2 linked regions of the Rhodoligotrophos appendicifer genome follow. The protein of the gene in region 1 binds, or shares a complex with, the protein of each later gene. Links are inferred from orthologs where the notes say so. Each region holds a gene or a part of one and is shown on either strand. Other genes may lie near its edges. The genes, in order: FKM97_RS03505 and dapF.

What was found.
Region 2: the proteins of FKM97_RS03505 (region 1) and dapF are in contact, whole or in part, in a solved structure (PDB 5YGU), measured with the Escherichia coli proteins. The link is inferred for Rhodoligotrophos appendicifer from one-to-one orthologs.

The regions. Positions count from the first base shown.
Region 1 is NZ_VHKL01000001.1:737,945-741,154, forward strand. The notes cover bases 3-2,892. They hold FKM97_RS03505 (RNA pyrophosphohydrolase), read left to right. Parts: upstream 3-1,131; coding sequence 1,132-1,653; downstream 1,654-2,892. Other genes in these bases: FKM97_RS03500 (divergent polysaccharide deacetylase family protein), read left to right, coding at 112-1,116; FKM97_RS03510 (hypothetical protein), read left to right, coding at 1,746-2,078; FKM97_RS03515 (TAXI family TRAP transporter solute-binding subunit), read left to right, coding at 2,184-2,892. Also shown: more of FKM97_RS03515, read left to right, coding at 2,893-3,134; FKM97_RS03520 (TRAP transporter permease), read left to right, coding at 3,203-3,210. UniProt on the Escherichia coli protein: Master regulator of 5'-end-dependent mRNA decay.
Region 2 is NZ_VHKL01000009.1:134,110-137,200, forward strand. The notes cover bases 73-2,843. They hold dapF (diaminopimelate epimerase), read right to left. Parts: upstream 1,990-2,843; coding sequence 1,156-1,989; downstream 73-1,155. Other genes in these bases: mtaB (tRNA (N(6)-L-threonylcarbamoyladenosine(37)-C(2))-methylthiotransferase MtaB), read right to left, coding at 73-1,094; FKM97_RS19710 (hypothetical protein), read right to left, coding at 2,088-2,843. Also shown: more of mtaB, read right to left, coding at 1-72; more of FKM97_RS19710, read right to left, coding at 2,844-2,927; FKM97_RS19715 (DoxX family protein), read right to left, coding at 3,086-3,091. UniProt on the Escherichia coli protein: Involved in the succinylase branch of the L-lysine biosynthesis and in the biosynthesis of the pentapeptide incorporated in the peptidoglycan moiety. Catalyzes the stereoinversion of LL-2,6-diaminopimelate (L,L-DAP) to meso-diaminopimelate (meso-DAP).

The sequences.
Region 1 (3,210 bases):
GAAATCTGTAGTCCTCGGTTTTATAATCACCCCTACACGAACAACCGGCGACCAGAGCAGGCGATGCTCGACAACGATCTTCGCAGGCCACTCCAACCGAAGCGGCTCAGGATGACCGCTCACCGTGGTTCAGTGTCGGCACTGCAGATTGCCGTAGCAGCCCTGGCAGCTTTATTGCTGATGGTCTTCGCCTGGCTGGTCCTCGCCCATGACCTCAGTGGTGGCCAGCCGAGAGTAGTGGCCAAGATCCAAAAGAGCGACCCTATGGCGACGGGCTCGGTCCGCTCTTCCACGGGGCCCTCGAGCCTCAGAAAAGCGCCGCTTTCCCTCCTCTTGGAGCCTGGACGATACGGGGCCTTGCCTCGAATTTCAGGCGACGAAACCCCGCTGAGCGCATATTCCCGACCGATCTCTGCCGAGGCCATGGCGTCGCCATTGCCGAAAGTGGCGTTGATCATCGGCGGCGTCGGCGGAAATGATGAAATGTCTGCCGCAGCGATCGAACGGCTGCCTGAGGAGGTCACCCTCGCGATCGATTCGAACGGCCGGAATTTGCAAAGCTGGGTCGATCGCGCCCGCCTTTCGGGGCACGAGGTCCTCCTTCAGCTTCCCATGGAGGCGCTCGCTCATCCAAACGCCGGCCCGGGAGCCCGCACCTTGCTGGCGAGCATGTCGCCTGCCGAGATCCAGGATGATCTTCACTGGCATCTCGCGCGCGCTGCGGGATATTTCGGTGTCATCAATCAACTGGGCGGCAAGTTCCTCGGAAGTGAGGCGGCACTGGAGCCCCTGGCGCATGAACTGAAGCGGCGAGGGCTTTTATTCGTCGAGGACATGCCGTCCGGTCAAAGCAAGGCGGCAGCGGTTGCTGATGATGTGGACATGAAGTATCTGGGCGCGGACATCGTCATCGACGAAGACTCGGATCCTGCAGCCATCGATGCGGCCCTGGAGGAACTCTTGAACATCGCCGAGCGTAAAGGCTTTGCCTTGGCGGTCGGCTCGGCCTTTCCGGCGACCCTGGAACGGGTTGAACTTTGGACGAAGCGAGCGATGGTGACGAAGCGGGTTATGATTGTGCCTGCAAGCGCAGCCCTTGTTCTTGAGCCTCAATGATCGAAAGCTTTCCCTATGAGTGAGAAGTTGGACGACGCGCAGATCGCTGCCATGCCGTATCGGCCCTGCGTTGGAATCATGCTGATGAACGCCGAGAACAGGGTCTGGCTGGGCAAACGCGTGCCCAAGTGGGAATGTGATCTGGGGTTCGATCTCTGGCAGATGCCTCAGGGAGGCATCGATGAGGGCGAGAATCCGCGCGAAGCGGCGTTCCGCGAGCTGTTTGAGGAGGTGGGAACGCGCGAGGCCTCCATCATCGCCGACACCCAGGGTTGGCTTCATTACGATCTGCCGCGGTCGGCAATCGGCAAGGCACTGCACGGTCGCTACCGCGGCCAGCGGCAGAAATGGTTCCTGATGCGCTATGAAGGGCGCGACAGCGACTTCAATCTGATCCCGGCCGATGGCGGAGAAATCGAATTCGACGAGTGGCGCTGGGTGGATATCTCGGAGGTCACGAGTCTGGTGGTCCCCTTCAAACGCCACGTCTATGAGCAGGTCGTGGCGACGTTCGCTCCCCTCGTCAGATCGATCTGAGCCTAAGTTTCGGCGGACTTCCCTCTCGCCCTCTGCACAATTGACCAGCATTCACCCGGCAGGGGTCGGGGACAGCATCCATTGGAGCGAGAATGTCTGACAACGCCGCAATAAGCAATTCTGAGCCTGAGAAGCCGGAGTCTTCCATCTCCGCGGAGAACAAGAACGAACCGGAAATGGAGAGCGAAGTGTCGATCAATATCGGGACCATGAATTTTCACATCGACAAGGTCGTCATAGCCCAGATCGATGAATTGAATTTATCTCAGGGCTTGTCGAACCTTTTCAATATGGGTCACGGATCTTCGGCACCCCGAGCAGGCAGTGCTCCGTCGCGATCGATGAGGTCGATCGACGAAGGAGATGCTCGCCCGTCCAATTACGGCATTGAATTCCTGGATGACGGAACATCGATGTCGATCTAGGCGCCGGTCGATGCCACCCTCTTAGCCTGAAGGAGGGTGGCATCTCGCCTCAAGCTGGTTATGATGCCTCATCGCACAAGAAACTCGAGGGAAACGATGAGGAAGTTGTTCAATCGCCGCCATGTCATTGGCGCCATCGCTGCCGCCGGACTGGCCATTGGGACACCGGCCAGTGCTGCCGAATTCGTCAACATCGTGACCGGCGGAACCAGCGGCGTCTACTACCCGCTGGGCGTGGCGCTCTCGAAGCTTTACGGCGCCGCACTGCCGGATGCGAAGATTTCCGTCCAGTCGACCAAGGCATCGGTTGAAAATCTGAACCTTCTGGAAGCGGGCCGTGCGGAAGTGGCCTTCAGCCTCGGCGATGCCGTTGCCGACGCGTGGAACGGGGAAAAGGAAGCTGGCTTCCCGAATAAGCTCGAGAAGCTTCGCGCCATCGGCGGTCTGTACAACAATTATGTTCAGATCATTGCGACCGAAGCCTCCGGCATCAAGACGCTGGCTGATCTCAAGGGCAAGCGGATCTCTGTCGGTGCGCCGCGCTCCGGCACCGAGCTCAATGCTCGTGCCGTGCTGAAGGCCGCGGGTCTCACTTACGAGGATTTCAGCAAGGTCGAGTACCTGCCCTTCGGCGAATCCGTGGACCTGATGAAGAACCGCCAGCTGGATGTGACCCTGCAATCTGCGGGGCTCGGCGTCTCCTCGATCCGCGACTTGGCCACGTCAGTGCCGATCGTCGTCGTTCCGGTGCCGGCGGATGTCGTGGAGAAGATTGGCAATCCGGCATACCAGGCCGCCAATATCCCGGCGAGTACCTATGATGGCCAGTCCGCAGACGTGCCGGCGGTAGCGATCACGAACATCCTGGTGACCCGCGAGGGGGTCGCCGAAGAGACTGTCTATCTTCTCACCAAGGCCATGTTCGACCATCTGGACCAGCTGTCCATGGCGCATTCGGCTGCGAAGGCGATCAATGCAAAACAGGCCATCAAAGGCCTGCCGATCCCGCTGCATCCCGGTGCAGCCCGCTATTACAAGGAAGCGGGGATCGAATAGCGCTGACGGTTGACCTGAGCCCTTCACGGTCTCAGGAAGGTAAAGAAGAGTGCTGGTGAGCGACGCCCATGGATCG
Region 2 (3,091 bases), on another replicon or contig:
GTCGAAAGCCGACGATTGCCATGATCGCGAAGGAGACGCGCGCGCTCTTTGATCACCGTGCCCTGCAGCTGAGGCATACGGGCAGCCGGCGTCCCAGGTCTTGGAGAGAACGGAAAGACATGGAGATAGGTCAGCCCGCAGTCGTCGATAAGGCGGAGCGAATTCTCAAACATTTCCTCGGTCTCCGTCGGGAAGCCGGCGATCAAATCGGCGCCGAAAACCGCATCGGGGCGATGGCGACGGACATCGTCGCAGAAGGAGATGGACTGGGACCTCAGGTGGCGCCGCTTCATCCGCTTGAGGATCATGTCATCGCCAGCCTGGAGAGAGAGATGGAAATGGGGCATCAGCCGCTCCTCCTCGGCAATGACCCGCATCAACGGCTCATCCACCTCGACGCTGTCGATGGAGGAGATCCGAAGACGCCGAAGATCCGGCACCAGGTCAAGGATGCGTCGAATGAGCTGACCCAGGCTGGGCCTGGCCGGAAGATCACTGCCATAGGAGGTGATATCCACGCCGGTCAGCACGATCTCGCGATAGCCCGCTTCCACCAGACGTCGAATCTGGGTCACAACCTCGCCACCGGGAACCGAGCGGGAATTGCCCCGCCCAAAGGGAATGATGCAGAAGGTGCAGCGATGGTCGCAGCCATTCTGGATCTGGACGAAGGCGCGGGTGCGGTCGCTCATGCCGTCGACCATGTGAAGGGCCGTCTCCCGAACCGACATGATGTCGTTCACGAGGATCTTCTCTTCGGCGGCAACACCGAAGTCGGGCACGGAGCGCCGCCAGGTGTCCGCGTGCAGCTTCTCTTCGTTGCCGAGCACCAGATCAACCTCTTCCATCGCCGCGAAGGAGGCAGGATCAATCTGGGCTGCACAGCCGGTCACGATGATCCTCGCATCGGGACGCTCGCGGTGGGCACGGCGGATGGCCTGGCGCGCCTGGCGCTGGGCTTCCGCGGTCACCGCACAGGTATTGACTATGATCGCGTTCTCAAGGGACGCCGCCTCGGCGTGGGCGCGCATGACCTCGGACTCATAAGTGTTGAGCCTGCAGCCGAAGGTGATGATTTCGGGGCGCGTGGTCATGATGGGCAGGAGATACGTCTTCTGGCGCCGGTGTGCAAATTTTGATCGCAGCCGAAGGCTTTCAGGCGGCCTCAAGTGCAAGTTCACCGTCGAATTCATAGGCGACTGGACCGGTCATTATGATGTGACCGTCCTCGCGCCAAAGAATGTCGAGATCTCCGCCAGGAAGGGTCACGCGGACATGACGGTCGGCAAGGCCCTTGCGCGCGGCGCAAACCGCCGCGGCACAGGCGGCCGTACCACAGGCTCGCGTAAGGCCCGCGCCTCGCTCCCAGACCCGCAGGACAATATGGTCGAGGGCCTCCACCTGCGCGACCGAGATGTTGGCGCGCTCAGGGAACAGATGATGACGTTCCAATTCCGGACCCAGCCGCGCCAGATCGATGTTGTCGACGTCATCCGTCCAGAAGATGCAGTGAGGATTTCCAACATTCACAGCGGATGGGGTGTCGAGCGGGCCATGTTCTAACTCCATGGCAGAGGTGTCGTCCATCGGCACGGACAAGGGAATGTCCGCCCACCCAAACCGCGGCACGCCCATGTCGACCGAAACCCCGACGTCGTTGCGCGTGCATTGAAGAAGGCCGGCGCGCGTCTCAATCACGACGCTCTTCTTTCCCGTCTCGTCCAGAAGCATGTCGGCAACACACCGGCTGGCATTGCCACAGGCAGAGACCTCGCTGCCGTCGGGATTCCAGATGGACATGAACGCGTCCGCCGATGGCGAGACCGGCCGACCGATGCGGATCAATTGATCGCAGCCCACGCCTTGAACCCGATCGGATATTTGCGAGGCCTGGGCCGCCGTGATCGGCACGGCCGCAAACCGCGCGTCAATCACCACAAAGTCATTGCCGAGACCGTTCATCTTGCGGAAGGGGACGTGCGCTGTCATGGCCACGAATATGGACCGGACAGATCGCAAATGCCAGCGGTCCAAGATCGATGACGTCGGTCATCGCGTTCTCGGCGCGCGCGTGTCTTTGCCGCGGTTCACCAAGTAAACAGCCAGCCCTCACCCAAATCCGGGCCCCCTCCCAGCATCGGCGGTCCTTCGGAGGGCAGTACCAACGCAGCCGTCGCCCGGAGACAGCGCGCGCCCTCCGGCGGCAGGCTGTCCGATTCGAGGCTGGCCCGGACAACGAGCCTCTGGCCCAAAGCGTCAGCAAACGAGACGACGGTCTCCTCCCGAAGAGTGGCTCGAAATTCGTCGTTTGCCGAGTGAGCCAGAAATGCCTGGCTGCTGCCGTAGTGGAACCAGAGATCCATCTGCCCATCTTCTGCAGCGGCTGCGAGCCACTTCCGGGCGTAATCGGAGGTCATCAACCTCGGGGCGCTGCCCAGGGTCTGTGGGCCGGAGAGTTCATAGACGATCGCTCCGTCCGCCGAGGCATATTTCGCCTCAATCGCGTCGAGCACCTGTGCCGAGTATTCCCCAGCGCCAGCAGCCGGTGCACGTCCGCAACCGACAAGATGCTCCGGAGTAAATTCGGTCGCTGCGTCGGAGCCACGCGCATTGAGCCAAATGTCTCCGGTTGCGGCCTCCAGGTGCGGAATCGCCTGAGCATAGGTCATCGTCCGGTCGATGACACCATCACGCCATGACACTGAGGCGACGCTATCCATTTGGTAGTTGGCTACCACTGGGACAGTCGCTTCGGCGACAAAGAGTGCAGCATGGTCGGGCGTGAACTCGCTTTGAAGCGCCGCTGCCGCTTCCTCGTCCAAAGCAGAGACCAATTTCGTGGCCTCGAAGCGGTCCAGGGCAACATAGTCGCATCTGAAGTCGCCAAGCGCGGCTCGGAAGCCGTTCAAGAATTCGTTTCGTTTCACACTATCGTCCCACAAGACGCGGTCGAAATTGACCGCGGCATGTGGGACTTGCCAAAAACAAGTGCAAAATGAGGACCGCCCGCATGGCAGAAAAGAGGCCCTCCGCAACCTCATAGAGATTCACCGAAGAGGTTACAGCCGGTGCCTCGCAGCCTTGCTCATAA